DNA from 2 places in the Exiguobacterium sp. s152 genome. Region 2 is predicted to be linked to the other one. Evidence: predicted binding sites of a transcription regulator. Region 2 holds the regulator's gene; the other holds the start of a gene.
The links. Region 2 encodes NrdR, which represses ribonucleotide reductase genes. Its sites were predicted from a motif close to AACACNATATATNGTGTT; they were not measured.
Positions count from the first base shown of each region.

Region 1: a site for NrdR is predicted at 6,414-6,431, ahead of KNP72_RS07935 (anaerobic ribonucleoside triphosphate reductase). Genes of this name have one in related genera too.

Region 1 is NZ_JACSLX010000003.1:230,846-238,742, reverse strand. Features, by position in the region: gene mutS (DNA mismatch repair protein MutS) at 46-2,571, shown strand; gene mutL (DNA mismatch repair endonuclease MutL) at 2,576-4,378, shown strand; gene KNP72_RS07945 (50S ribosomal protein L25/general stress protein Ctc) at 4,542-5,207, shown strand; gene KNP72_RS07940 (formate/nitrite transporter family protein) at 5,416-6,258, shown strand; gene KNP72_RS07935 (anaerobic ribonucleoside triphosphate reductase) at 6,448-7,897, shown strand, end outside.
Region 2 is NZ_JACSLX010000001.1:307,892-315,788, forward strand. Features, by position in the region: gene thrS (threonine--tRNA ligase) at 1-1,843, opposite strand, end outside; gene dnaI (primosomal protein DnaI) at 2,156-3,070, opposite strand; gene KNP72_RS01640 (DnaD domain protein) at 3,076-4,428, opposite strand; gene nrdR (transcriptional regulator NrdR) at 4,471-4,938, opposite strand; gene KNP72_RS01650 (hypothetical protein) at 4,951-5,322, opposite strand; gene speD (adenosylmethionine decarboxylase) at 5,434-5,820, opposite strand; gene KNP72_RS01660 (glyceraldehyde-3-phosphate dehydrogenase) at 6,052-7,083, opposite strand; gene KNP72_RS01665 (site-2 protease family protein) at 7,239-7,721, shown strand; gene coaE (dephospho-CoA kinase) at 7,739-7,897, opposite strand, start outside.

The sequences.
Region 1 (7,897 bases), on a different contig from region 2:
AGCTGGCCTTTGGTCAGCTGTTCTAATTTCTAGAGGTGAACACGAATGGAAACGATACATCAAACCCCGATGATGAAACAATACTTTTCAATCAAGGCCGATTATCCAGACGCCTTTCTCTTCTACCGGCTCGGTGACTTTTACGAGCTGTTTTTTGAAGATGCTCAAATCGTCGCCAAAGAGCTCGAATTGACATTGACTGCGAAAAACGGAAAGAACGCCGAGCACCCGATTCCGATGTGCGGGGTCCCGCATCATTCCGCTGCGATTTATATCGAGCAACTTATTGAAAAAGGGTTCAACGTGGCGATTTGTGAGCAGATGGAAGATCCAAAAGCGACGAAAGGACTCGTCAAACGGGAAGTCATTCAAGTCATCACGCCGGGTACATATATGGCCGCGCTCGGTGAGAAAGAGAACCGGTATTTACTATCGGTCGTGAACGTCGCAGGCCGTTTTGGGATTGCCCGCGGCGACGTGACGACAGGTGAATCATGGTTGACGACCTTACCGTCGCGCGAGGCCGTCCTACGCGAAGTCGAAGGACTGGTCCCGAGCGAGATCATCGTTGATGACGCCGAGTTGGCAGACCATCTCTCATCACTCGGCATCCCGCTGTCGGTACAGACGGAGCGATTGTCGAGCACGTTGTCGAGCGGTGCCCGCGACGAGGCGCAAGTAAGTGCGTTCGAACTCCTTTTCGCCTACTTGACGCGGACGCAAAAACGAGCCCTCGATCACCTGCAGCCCGCTGTCGCCTACGAGGTTGAGGCCCATATGCAACTCGATGCGAACACGGCCCGGAACTTGGAGCTGTTCCGTTCGGCCCGGTCCGGGGAACGGAAAGGATCACTCCTCGCCCTGCTCGATGAGACGACGACGGCGATGGGGGGACGACTATTGAAACGTTGGCTCGAACAGCCGCTCTATACGGAACAGGCGATTCGTGAACGCCAAGATGCCGTCGAAAATTTAGTCGATGATTTCATGCTCCGCGATCAATTACGGGAGCAGTTACGTCACGTCTACGATATCGAACGGTTCGTCGCGAAAGTAGGATACGGGACGGCCAACGCACGTGACCTCGTTCAGTTGCGGAACACGCTTGAACGCATTCCAGCGGTACGAGAGTTGCTCGCGAATGTCACGGCAACACGATTGCATCACATCGATGCGACACTCGACACGTTCGACGCGCTATCGGAACGACTTCAGGCGGCGCTCGTCGAGACACCACCCATCTCGATTAAAGAAGGTGGCATGATTCGTTCAGGCTATTCGACAGAACTCGATGAACTGCTCGAGGCGAAAGCGAACGGGAAGATGTGGATTGCCAATCTCGAGCAACAAGAGCGGCTCGCGACCGGCATCAAGTCGCTGAAAATCGGCTATAACCGAGTCTTTGGCTACTATTTGGAAGTGACGAAAGCGAACGCGCGCTTACTCGAAGAGGGGCGGTATGAACGGAAACAGACGCTTACGAACGCCGAACGCTATGTCACGCCTGAGTTAAAAGAAAAAGAAGCGCTCATCCTCGGTGCCGAGGAGAAGAGCTGTACGCTTGAATATGACTTGTTCGTCACGTTACGTGAAGAAGTCAAACAAGAGACGAAACCGCTCCAACAACTGGCCCGCTCATTAAGTGAACTAGATGTCCTGCTCGCGCTCGCCATTGTCGCCGAAAAACGGGACTATGTCCGGCCGACAACGTCAAACAATGTCCAAATCGATCGTGGGCGCCATCCGGTCATCGAAACGGTATTGCCTCGTGGTGAATACGTGGCCAACGACTTGACGCTCGATGACACGCGGCGCATGCTGTTGATCACCGGACCGAACATGTCCGGTAAATCGACGTATATGCGCCAGTTCGCACTGATTGCCATCCTGCATCAAATCGGTTCGTTCGTGCCGGCCGAAGCGGCCGAACTTCCATTGTTCGATCGCATTTTTACCCGCATCGGGGCAGCCGATGATTTGGTGAGCGGTCAGTCGACGTTCATGGTCGAGATGACGGAGACACGGCAGGCGGTGACGGAAGCAACAGCAGATAGTCTCATCCTCCTCGATGAGATTGGACGAGGAACCTCGACGTATGACGGCATGGCGCTCGCGCAGGCCATCGTCGAATATATCGCGGCCACCATCGGCGCGAAGACGTTGTTCTCGACCCATTATCACGAGTTGACCGTGCTCGAGGACACGATTCCTGCCCTTGAGAACGTGCACGTCCGTGCCATCGAACGGGACGGGCGCGTCGTCTTCCTGCATGAAGTTCACCCGGGACGGGCCGACAAGTCGTACGGGATTCATGTCGCCGAACTCGCTGATTTGCCGCCTGATTTGATTGAACGGGCGCGAACGATTTTGTCTGAGCTCGAGACGGAACCGAAACCGGCCCGCACAGTCGTGGAACATCCGGTGCCAGCCGAACCTGTGGCCCAACTGTCACTATTTGAGGCGGAAGACGATATCAAACGACAACTGCTCGGCCTCGATTTACTGGCGATGAACCCGATTGAGGCGATGCAGGCGCTCTATGCGCTCCAACAATCTGCGAAGAAGGGGTGAGTCGATGGGAATCATTCAAGAGTTACCGGAGCAACTGGCCAACCGAATCGCGGCCGGCGAGGTCGTCGAACGCCCGGCCTCGGTCGTGAAAGAACTCGTCGAGAATGCGATTGATGCCGGTGCCACGAAAATCGAAGTCGACTTGGAGGAGGCGGGGATACGTCTCATTAAAGTTCGGGATAACGGGCACGGGTTTTATGAAGAGGATGCTCCGCGCGCCTTTTTGCGTCATGCGACGAGCAAAATTCGGGACGAGCACGACTTGTTCCGGATTCGCACGCTCGGCTTCCGTGGAGAGGCCTTAGCGTCCATCGCCTCGGTCAGTCATGTGACGCTGAAGTCACGCCGGACCGAAGAGGACGGATTTGAGATGACGCTCCAAGGGGGTGTCGTTACGGCGCAAACACCGGCCGCAGCCAACGTCGGAACAGAGATAGCGGTCAGTCAATTGTTCTACAATACACCGGCCCGCCTTAAATACTTGAAGACGTCGGCGACCGAACTCGCGAGCATCACCGATACGTTGAACCGGATCGCCTTATCCCACCCGGAAGTTCGCCTCACGGCGTTCCATGAAGACAAGGAACTCCTGCGGACGAGTGGCAACGGCGACATCAAGCAAGTCATGCTCGCCATTTACGGACGTCAAGTCGCGGCGCAAATCGTCACCGCGTCAAGCAAGACGAACGACTATAGCTTGAGCGCCCATCTCGTCCGTCCGGAAGTGACCCGGTCGAACAAGCAGTATGTGACGCTCATCTTGAACGGACGGAGCATCAAAAACTTTGCGCTGACCCAAAGTGTGCTCGAGGGCTACCACACGCTACTCCCGATTGGTCGTTATCCGATCGCCGTCCTCGAAGTGAAGATGGACCCGATGTTGATTGACGTTAACGTCCATCCGACAAAACGGGAAGTCCGACTCTCGAAAGAGAAAGAGCTGTGCCAGTTGATTCGCGAGACGGTCCAACTGACGCTCCGGGAACAGCGTTTAATCCCATCGGTCAAACCGAAAGAGCGACCGGTTAATCGGACCGAACAAGAACGACTTGATTTCACGGTCGAACGGACACCTGTCATGGATGAACCGCCGACGTGGAACTATCCGATTCCCCGTGAACCTGTCACGTCACCAAGCCGATGGTCGCCGACCCCGCTCGTCAATGAAGCGCCTGCACCGACCGACCCGATTATCGAATCGGACAAAATTGAGACGAAAGGAGAGCGGTTGCCGCCGCTCGACGTCATCGGCCAATTGCATGCGAGCTATATCGTCTGCGGTTCCGAAGACGGCATGTATGTCATCGACCAACACGCCGCTCAGGAACGGATCAAATACGAATTGTTTTATGAGCAACTCGGGAATCCGGACAAGGAATATCAATTGTTGCTGCTCCCGCTCACGCTCGAGTTCACGCAAGAAGAGACGCTCGCGATTGAAGAAGTCGCTCCGCTCTTGAAAGAAGCGGGTCTCGAATTGGAGCCGTTCGGTGGCAACACGTTCCTCGTCCGGGAGATTCCGACGTGGTACCCGCAACACGATTTAGAAGGAACGGTCCGCGATTTGATTGAGATGGCGATTCGGGACCGCTCTGTCAATCTCGCCAAATATCGGGAAGACGCGTCAATCTTGATGGCGTGCAAGCGGTCGATTAAAGCGAACCATCCATTGAACTACGAAATGATGCGGCAATTGCTGAATGACCTCAATCAGACGACGTCCCCGTATACATGTCCGCACGGGCGACCGATCTTGGTGAAATGGAGCACGTACGAACTTGAGAAGTTGTTCAAACGGGTTATGTGACACGCTTGTAATCTTTTTTTAACCGGCTGTAACGTTTATGTCCGGGTGCCTATGGGAACAATATACACATGTCACTCAACGCATCGAGGTTGAGAGGTGGCTTTTTCACTGCCTCACCCTCAAGATGTAGACATGATCGATAAACCAGTAGGGGGAAAAGATTATGGCAGACACGCTTAAAGTAACGAAACGAGAATTACGACCACGTTCGGTCCGCGCAAACTTGCGTAAAGAAGGTAAAGTACTAGGTGTCGTATACGGCTATAAAGTCGAGAGCACACCAGTTGCATTCGAGGAGATGGCACTTCGCAAGATTCTCCGCGAACACGGTGACAACGCGTTAATCGAGTTGAACATCGACGGCAAGAAAGTGAACACGCTCGTTCACGGGACAGAAGTTGACCCGTTCACGAACGAATACAAGCACGTTGAGTTCATGGCTGTAAAGATGGACGAAGCGACGGAAGTCGAAGCGGACGTCACACTCGTCGGCGACGCTAAAGGTGTCAAAGAAGGCGGCTTCTTGGCGCAAACGCTCTATAAAGTAACGGTATCGGCGACACCGGCCAACATTCCTGAACGCATCGAACTCGATGTGTCTGAACTCGGTATCGGTGATTCGGTCACGGTAGCTGACATTCCAGAGAATAAAGACTATGAAATCGTCTCGGATGGTGAGCTTCAAATCGCATCTGTGAACGAGCCGGTCTCGCTTGAGGAGCTTGAAGCAGACACAGAGACAACGACAGAAGGTGAAACCGAAGCGACTGAAGAGTCAGCTGACGAAACTTCTGAAGCGTCTGAAGAGAAGTCTGAAGGCAAAGAATAATCATGATCGAACGACCCTTTGCGAAGGGTCGTTTTTTTCGTCACAAATCCGACATATGTAAACGATTACGATGTGAAAAATGTGTCAACATGGTCCAAGGTCGATTGCAATTTATTGGATTCGGGCTTATATTGTTAATGATTTCACATGTTCGTTCTTATTATATGGGTTCATTCAAACAGAAAGAAGGGTTTGTGACATGGCATCAATGGAAATCCATGCACTCGAATCATTACGGAAAAAAGCTCAGGCATCTTCGCAAATGATTCATTATCGGCCAATGGAATACTTTTTACGGGCAATGCTCGCGGGGATCTTTATCGGATTCGCTTCAATCTTCACACTTAAAGTCGTCAACGGGATGTACTTGATCGATTCGCCGTTCACGACACTCATCGGCGGGTTCTCATTCGGGATCGCCCTTGTCATGATCATCTACGGCGGAGCCGAACTGTTCACGGGGAACACAATGTACTTCACGACGTCGACGTTACGCGGCTATACGACGCTCAGCGACACGATGCTCGTCTGGTTACTTTGTTTCGTCGGGAACGCGCTCGGTGGCGTCTTGTTCGCCTTGTTGCTCGCCCCGACCGGCGTCATCCAAGAACTCGGGATGGATAACTGGTTGTTCGCGGTCGTCGAGAGCAAGATGCATCATACGACGGTCGAGATTTTCTTCCGTGCCATCTTCTGTAACTGGATGGTCTGTCTCGCGATTTTCTTACCAAAACAGATGAAAAATGAGTTCGCTCAAATCTTCTCGATGATTTTCCTCGTCGCCGTCTTCTTCGCGTCAGGATTTGATCACGTCATCGCCAACTTCGTCTTATTTGCGCTCACGCTCGTCGTCCCACACCCTGAGGCGATTAGCTTTGCCGGCGCCATCCACAACTTGATTCCGGCCACGTTCGGTAACATCATCGGCGGCGCCTTGTTCATGGGTGCGATCTATACGTGGTTGAACGCGAAAGGCTTGCGCGAAGCTCAAGAGTCAGAGGAAAAAGAAGAAGTTGAATTAAAAATCGTGAAACCAGCTAAAGAATTATAAGTTGGGTCACTTGAAAGAACGGTCGAGTCCATATGCGGGCTTGGCTGTTTTTGCGTTTATATCACAACCAACGCTCACAATTTAGACTCCACATCTCCATGCTCAAACATGACATAATCTATATATGGAATTGAATCGAGTTCATAACTCGATTCATATCAATATATAGTGAGGTGATGCGGAGTGAACATGCTCCAGCTTTATGAAGATGTCTGTGTTCTCCCAGATCAAGATCTCGTACAAGAGAACGCCAACGTCGACGGGAAATCACCACTTGGCAAACTGGCACGATTATCCTCGGAAGTATCGAAACAGCTGTCGACAACGTATTTGTTGTCAGAGAGGACACGTCAGGCCGTCGCAGACAACTTTTTGTACATCCACGACGCCGACTATTACGTGACGGGATCGACGACGTGTTGTCAAATCCCGCTCGGCGAGTTGTTGACGAACGGATTTCATACCGGTCACGGGACGATTCGACCACCCCAGGACATCCGTTCGGCGATGGCACTCGCTTCGATCATTCTTCAAGCGAACCAGAATATGCAACACGGGGGTCAAGCGTTCCCGATGTTCGATGTCGATTTAGCGCCATACGTCGAAAAGACGTATGAACGTCAACTGGAGCGTCTCAAGAAGCTTCCGGTCGAATGGTCGACCGAGCAACTTCTCGAAGTCGCTGAGACCGAGACAATCACAGCGACCTATCAAGCGTGTGAAGCGTTCATCCATAATGCCAATTCGATGCATTCGCGAGGAGGCGGCCAAGTGCCATTCGTCTCCATCAACTACGGGACCGACACGAGCCGTTGGGGCCGGATTTTCATCCGCGAGTTGTTGCATGCGACCGAACGAGGGCTCGGTAACGGGGAGACGCCGATTTTCCCGATTCAAATCTTTAAAGTAAAAGAGGGTGTCAACTTTCATGAAACCGACCCGAACGTCGACTTGTTCCGACTCGCCTGTCGCGTGACGGGCAAGCGTCTATTCCCGAACTTCTCCTTCGTCGATGCCCCGTTCAACTTGCAATATTATGATGGGAGCCATGACTCAGAAGTCGCTTATATGGGGTGTCGGACACGAGTGATGGGGAATCGTCACGGCGCCGAGACATCGATTGGACGAGGTAATTTATCGTTCTCGACCTTGAACTTGGTCAAGATGGCGCTCGTCGCTCCGGACATCCATACATTTTATGAGACGCTCGACACCTACGTCGACGTCGCCATCGATCAATTGCTCGAACGGTACGACTATCAAGCGAAGCGTCATGCCGACGAATTCCGCTTCCTTTACGCTCAACACGTCTGGAGGGGCAGCGAGAGACTCCAACCGGAAGAAGAGCTACGGGATGTACTGAAGCAAGGGACGTTGTCCGTCGGTTTCATCGGTCTCGCCGAAGCGCTACGCGTGCTCACAGGCGGCACGCATGCCGATTCACGGGAAGCGGAACGTCTCGGACTCGATATCGTCACTCATTTACGTGATCGGATGAGACAGGCGGCAGAGCAGCACGATTTAAATTTTTCGCTCTTGGCCACGCCGGCCGAAGGATTGTCTGGGAAGTTCGTATTGAAGGACCAGCAGGCGTTCGGGATGATCGAGGGTGTCACCGACCGCGCCTTTTATACGAACT
Region 2 (7,897 bases):
TGACCGCACGCTCATCGCGCTCTTTATCACCGAGGACGAGTGTCATCGGAATCTTCTTCATCTGTGCTTCTCGGATCTTATAGCCGAGCTTCTCGTCACGGAGGTCCGTTTCGACACGGACACCGCGCTTGACGAGCTCTGCCTTCACTTCTGCGACATATTCGTCGTGAACGTGCGAAACAGGAATCAATTTGACTTGAACCGGGGCGAGCCATGTCGGGAACGCTCCTTTATACTCTTCGATCAAGTAAGCGACAAAACGCTCCATCGTCGAGACGACACCACGGTGAAGGACGATCGGGCGATGGTCTTTGCCGTCTGGTCCTGTGTACGTCAAGTCGAATCGCTCAGGGAGCAAGAAGTCGAGTTGGACCGTCGACAACGTCTCCTCTTTGCCGAGCGCCGTCCGGACTTGGACGTCAAGCTTCGGTCCGTAGAACGCCGCTTCGCCTTCCGCTTCGAAATACGGGAGACCGAGCTCATCCATCGTCTCTTTCAATTGACGTTGGGCTGTTTCCCAAATCGCATCGTTGTCGAAGTACTTCTCTTTATCGGCCGGGTCACGGTACGACAAGCGGAAGCGATAATCCTTGATGCCAAAGTCGGCATACACTTCTTGAATCAAATGGACGATATCTTTGAACTCTTGCTTCATCTGCTCAGGTGTGACGAACGTATGCCCGTCGTTTAACACCATGTAACGGACGCGTTGGAGGCCTGTGAGCGCCCCTGACATCTCGTAACGGTGCATACCGCCGAGCTCGGCGATGCGAAGCGGGAGTTCGCGGTATGAGCGCGGCTCATGTTTATAGATCGTCATGTGGTGAGGACAGTTCATCGGACGAAGGACGAGTTCTTCGTTGTCCATCTCCATTTTCGGGAACATATCGTCTTGATAGTGATCCCAGTGACCCGATGTCTTATACAGGTCGACCGAACCGAGGACCGGTGTGTAGACGTGCTGATACCCGAGCTCGAGCTCTTTGTCGACGATATAACGTTCGACCGTACGACGAATCGAGGCACCTTTCGGGAGCCACATCGGCAAACCCTGGCCGACTTCTTGCGACACGAAGAAGAGATCGAGTTCTTTCCCGAGCTTGCGGTGATCGCGCTCTTTCGCTTCCTCTAGCAGACGCAAGTGTTCCGCGAGTTGCTCTTTCGTCGCGAATGCCGTTCCATAAATCCGTTGGAGCATTTTGTTATCCGAGTCGCCGCGCCAGTATGCGCCAGCCACACTCATCAACTTGAACACTTTCAATTTCGATGTCGACGGGACGTGCGGTCCGCGGCACAAGTCGAAGAATTCGCCTTGATGGTAAATCGTAAGCGTCTCGCTCGCCGGGATATCTTCAATCAATTCGATTTTGAGCGGGTCTCCGAGCTGTTTATAGCGCTCGAGCGCTTCGTCGCGCGAGACGACTTCGCGAGTGATGTCCAAGTTCTCATCGACGATTCGTTTCATCATCTTCTCGATTTCTGGAAGGTCTTCCTCGTTGATGCGGCGGTCCATCTCGATATCATAATAGAACCCGTTCTCGATTGTTGGTCCGATGCCGAGGTAGATGCTACCTTCTTCGCCGTACAACCGTTTGATGGCTTGGGCCATCAAGTGGGCTGACGAGTGGCGCATCAAATCGATGCCGTCTTCTGAGTCAGGCATGACGAGCTCGATTTTGCCGTCCTGTTCAATCGGACGACGGTAATCGATCATCTCACCGTCGATTTTTGCCGCGATTGCTTTTTTACGAAGCCCTGGACTGATTGAACCTGCTACTTCTTCTGCTGTGATTCCGGCCTCAAACTCTTTGACGGCCCCATCTGGAAATGTCAATTGAATCATGTGTCAACTTCCCCTCTCTACATTTAAAAATAAATAAAAAAAGCCCATCCCTATGAAAGGGACGAGCTTTGATTCTCGTGGTACCACCCTCGTTCCCAAGCAATCCGCTTGGCTCGAACACACGATAACGAGTGTGAATCGCCGCACGATTGACCCGTACGGTGCTCGGAGGGAGTAAGGCGATCGGCGTGTTTAGGAAGCTCTCACCAGCCTTCCCTCGCTTTGAAACCCGTTACGACGTCTCATGTCCTCTTCAATGCATCGGTTATATGCTTATTAGTATAGTCAACTCGTTCCAGAAATACAATCCCTTTACCGCCGTCGATTCTCACCTTTTAACTCAATTTGCGTCGTCGTCGTCGAGATGCGCTGCATAAGCCGCTGCGCCTTCATTTTGTTCTGTGGCGAACCGTCGATTGAGAAGTGGGTCTCGAGCTCTTCTCCGCTAAAGTTCGAGCTGTAAAGCGTCGGCAAGCGATGCATCATGCGATACTGTAAAATGATCCCGAACAGTTCATCCCGTACCCACGGACTGATTGCCTCGGCCCCGATGTCATCAATCAATAGCACCGGCACGTGTTGGAATGACGTCAAAAACGAATCGAACGAGTCGGTCCGGATTTTCCGTTTTGCTTCCGAGACGAATCCCGGGGCGTGGACAAGGATCGTCTCGATGTCCGCCACTTTCAGCTCATTAGCAATCGCCGCGAGCAAGTACGTCTTCCCGACGCCGAAGCTACCGTGAAGGTATAAACCGTTCACTTTTTGGCGAGTCTTCATGCCTGAGACGAACCGCATCGATTCACGGAGTGCGATTTTACGGGCGTCATCGGACCAGTCGAATGATTCAAAGCTCGCCTCTCGCACTTCCTCCGGCAAGAATAGACTCTTGAACTTCCGGTCCATCTCTTTTTGGCGCCGTGCTTGACGATGCTTCACCGTCTCTTCATAACGGATTGCGATTTGACCGAGGTCGACATAGAGCACCGGCTGATGGCCCGGGATGACGGCTTGCTCCTCGACGAGCTTCTTACCGTCCATCTGTTCCGCATATTCACTGAGCTTCGTAAAGCCGACTTCGACCGCCGTCTCGTCTAACTCCGGATGCGCCTTTAAAAAAGCGACGACTTCTGGATGTTCGAGGGTGCGCCGGCGAATCGATTCGTACGCTTCCCGCACTTCTTTCCGGTTCATCATTTGGGCGAGCGTTTGATTGATGCGTTCCATGTCTCTCATCCTTTCTCTTTCAATTCATTCAACAGCTTAACGAGTTCCGCGTCGTCTGGGACCGATGCCTCGAGCTCTTGTTTTCGTTTTTGATCGTACGTCCGTTGCTCTTTCGCCTCGTCTTCGAGCCATTTCGGCATCTCGGTCTTGTCTTTGCGTCTCGAGCCGACGGTCGTCCGCTGTTGCACATTTTCCCGTTTCTGCTGTTTCTTCTCGATGAGCGCATCTTGTGTCGCTTCTTGTTCCAACGCGTCTTTGGCGTTTAAATAGCCCGCCGTCTTCCAACTCGTCGCGATCCGCATGACATAGTTCTCACTGAGCCGCGTCTGCTTCTTCACTTCGATACAGTAATAGAACAATGCATTGATGACACTTGGTGCGAGCCCGAGCGTATCGACGAGATCGATAATGAGTTGCTCATCACTCTTCGACAGTTGTGGCGTCTTCCGTAACGTCGACACGTATTGATGCGGATGCGCTTCTTCCATGACCGTCACGTCATGCAAATCACCGATTTCTGCTTTTACCGTCTCGTCCAACTTCACTTTCCGATGTCGCGTTTGTTTCTTCTTCAACTGCAACACCATTTGGCGGCAGCCGTCGCGTTTCTCTTGCTCGCTGAGTGGTAGATACGCCTCGTGGACGAAATACTCCTTCAACATCTCGGCCATCGTCTCTTCATCGATTTGTGAGACGTAGGCAAGCTTCGTGATCGTCTCATCGAGCTTCTTCGTGAAAAAGCCGACGGGGAAGTTCGTCAGTTTTTTGACGATTTCCATATCGAACGTATAGTTGATCTCGATTTTGGCGCGGTCGGGTTTCTCGTAGTTCTTTTGGGTGAACGCCATGTGATTGACACCTTTGACGTCGAACACTTCATTAAAGTCTTTCGTCACCTCGATAATCCCGGCCGGCAATGGATCGATCGTGAATCGTCCTTGCAACTGTTTGAAGCGCACTTCCCCGACTTTATAGAAAAGAAAACTCGACAACAGTCCGTCGTTCAAGAACGTATGGGGTGCGAGCGGGACACGCAATTGATATACGTACTGAGTCAAACGCTCGTCTTTCGTCTTATACGTCCGGACGAGACCAATCGCCTCGAGCCGAAACAGACAGTCCGTCAGCTCGTTAATCGAGTAATCTAGCATTTCACAGAGCGCGCTGTGCGACATATAATTCGATTTCATCTTCCCGGGCTTCAGCTCGCTCCAAAGCGTCTGATACATCGCAAGTGCCTTCACACCGATGACCGGCTGATATAAGTGGTACAACGACTGATACGACTCGCGATCGATGAGCCCAGTGCTCATAATCAACAGTTCGTCAGTCCCGTACAAGATTCGTTCTTTTTCCATGATAGGTCTCCCCTGAAAAAAGGCGACCAGCAGGCCGCCCCTCTAGTTGGTCGATTTTTCTTGCTTCATTAAATCTTCAAGTTCTTTAAAGAACACAGAGATATCTTTGAACTGGCGATAGACGGACGCGAAGCGGACGTAGGCAACTTCATCGACACGTGCCAATTCATTCATCACGAGCTCACCGACTTGCTCACTCGGAATCTCGGACTGACCGAGCGCGCGTAACTGTTGTTCGACTTTCGTGACCACGCCTTCGAGTTGCTCTAGCGTGACCGGTCGTTTTTCGCACGCCCGAATAATCCCGCGAAGTACTTTCTCCCGGCTGAACTCTTCCCGATTCCCGTCTTTTTTAACGATGATGAGCGGGGTCTGTTCGACCGTTTCAAACGTGGTGAAGCGATAGCCGCACTCCTCGCATTCGCGACGGCGACGAATCGAATAGAAATCTTGTACTGGTCGGGAGTCGAGCACTCTCGTTCCATTATGATCGCATTTAGGACAACGCATGCTCAGCCCTCCTTATCGTTCAACAGATTGATTCCCGATGGCGCGGAGCGGGAACTTCACTTGTAGCGCCTCATAGTATGCGGTGACGATTTGACCAAGGTCCGGTCCGAGCATCTGGTCACGGTTCAACGTGAAGTCGACAGCCGTGCGTCCGCCATCCACTTGAATGACTGTCGCCAGTGCATCCCAGCCGTCACCGTAAAACGCCACTTCGCCCCGGTCTGCATCGACCCGGCGAACCGTTTGTCCTTGTGCTTCAATCCGTTCGCGGAGCCATGTGAGCACGGCGGTCGGCGATGCTGCTACGTAACGTGTGCGTAGCGCCTCATTTTTATGCAAATCGTCCGTCTGGACATGTGTTTGAAACTTATCCAATAATCCCATTATCCACCTCGACACCTTATTTATATAGGTTAAGCATATCAAAATTAAGCGGTTAACAAAACAATTAAAAGGGCTGACCGAAATTCGGCCAGCCTCAAAAGGTCAATCTGATTATTTGCTGATTGCAACTTGTGCTTCCGGAACACGAATCGGCCCCATTCCGCGATCAAGTTTAACGTCCTCACGAACTTTTGCTTCCAAGCCTTCCGCGATGTACTGCGAAGCTGTGGCCGGATCAATTCGGTCCCCACATGTGAACACATCGACTGATGCGTAGCCATGCTCTGGGAAACTGTGAATCGTTAAGTGTGATTCTGAGATGATAACGACTCCACTTACACCGTGTGGCGCAAATTTGTGGAAAGCGACTTCGCGGACTTCAGCGCCCGAACGAAGTGCTGCATCGACGAACAAGCGCTCGATGTAGTCAATATCGTTCAATTTGTCGGGATTGCACTCCCAAAGTTCTGTAATAATGTGACGTCCCATAGTATCCATATTAGTGGATCCCCCTTTACATCAATGGTCTCAAAGTAGTTGATGATCACTCACTTTGTGCCTGAATCGCCCACAACCACGGGGGCAAGTTAGTCCAAAGAGGTCCTAACCCTTTAAGTTGCGTTTGTCAGACCAATTGAAGTTCACGAGTTAGAGTGTATCGCGTTTGGGACGTCGATACAAGACATTTGTTTCAATTCCTTAAAAATATTTTTGTGTAAATATATTTCTTCAGACGTGGGTTTCTTGTTGCCCGATTTGCAAGTAGCTCGCGACCATATCCAACAGGTCGACGACACGGCACGAATAACCCCATTCGTTATCGTACCAGGCGAGGACTTTGACGTGATTGCCCCCGAGCACCATCGTCGAATCGGCATCGATAATCGACGAACGCTCATCCCCGTTGAAGTCGATTGAGACGAGTGGTTCGTTCGAGACACCAAGGATGCCCGTCATCTCTCCGTGAGCGGCACGCTCGAACGCCTCATTCACTTCATCGACCGTCACGTCCCGTCGTAACTCGACGACGAGGTCGACGAGTGAGACGTTCGGTGTCGGGACGCGAAGCGCCATCCCGTTCAATTTCCCTTGCAGTTCAGGCAAGACGAGTCCGATGGCTTTGGCAGCCCCGGTCGAAGTCGGTATAATGGAACTACCACAAGCACGGGCGCGCCGTAAGTCTTTATGTGGATTATCGATATTATTTTGATCATTCGTATAGGCGTGCACGGTCGTGATGAGCCCCGTCTCGATGCCGAATGTCGAGTCCAATACTTTCACGACCGGGCCGAGACAGTTCGTCGTGCACGAAGCGTTCGAGATGATGTGATCGTGCTCCGGTAAATAATCACGATCGTTCACCCCCATGACAATCGTCCGCAGCTCACCTTTCCCTGGCGCCGTCAAAATGACTTTTTTCGCACCGGCCGTCAAATGTTTTGCTGCCCCGACGTCTGAATTGAATTTCCCCGTCGCCTCGATGACGATTTCGACGCCGAGCTCGTTCCACGGCAACCGCTCCGGATCACGCTCGGAGACGAGCATGATGCGTTTCCCATCGACTTCAAGCGCATCCCCATGCGCCCTCACCGTGAGTGTGAACGGTCCGTGGACCGTGTCGTGCTTAATCAGATGGGCGAGCGTCTCCGCCGGATAGCTCGCATTGATGGCGACCACGTCGTGACGCCCTTCAAGCATCAATTTCCGGAACACCATTCTTCCGATTCGACCAAATCCATTGATTGCAACTTTCGTCCCCATGTAAAGTCCCCCTTTTTTCTGCGTTACGACACCATTATAACGGAAAAATGGAAGCGTTTTCACTATGAATCGTCACATTTCTTTCGCTTTTTTACAGTTTCAGATTTGAAAAAGAGGGAAATTTGGTGTAGAGCTTGGAAAGGAGCTAGGACAGCATGTTCGATTGGACCGATTTAGACAAATTTATCATCTCGTTTTTCATCATTTTGCCGATTGTGACGATTATCCATCAATTCGGCCACTTCTTCTTCGCGAAACTATTTGGGGGTTCGCTCGATATGGAGATTGGGACCGGTAAAAAATTATTCAAAGTCGGACGCCTGCAGTTCAACCGCGTCTATTTCTATGACGCGTGGTGTCAATTCAGCGACTTGAAGTATAGCAACCGCTTGACCCGCAGTCTCGTCTACGCGGGCGGTTCGATTTTTAACTTATCGAGCATCTTGCTCGTGAACGCCTTCATCTTGATGCGAGAGATTGAACCGACGCTCTATACGTATCAATTCGCGTATTTCTCGTTTTATTACGTCTTCTTCTCGCTCTATCCGATTTATTATTCGAACGGTCACCCAAGTGACGGCCGAGCCATCTTCGATACGTGGAAGAAAGGCCGACCGGACTCAGACCCGTTGAACTGAACAAAAAAAGAAGGCGCTCAGCCGCCTTCTTTTTTCATGTCTTCGAATTGTTCGACGAGGTGGGCCACTTGGGCCGACAAATCGCCTAAAGCACCGTTATTGTTGATTAAAAAATCAGCTTGTTGCTTCTTCTCTTCAATCGGCATTTGGGCATGGATGCGCGCGAACGCTTCCGC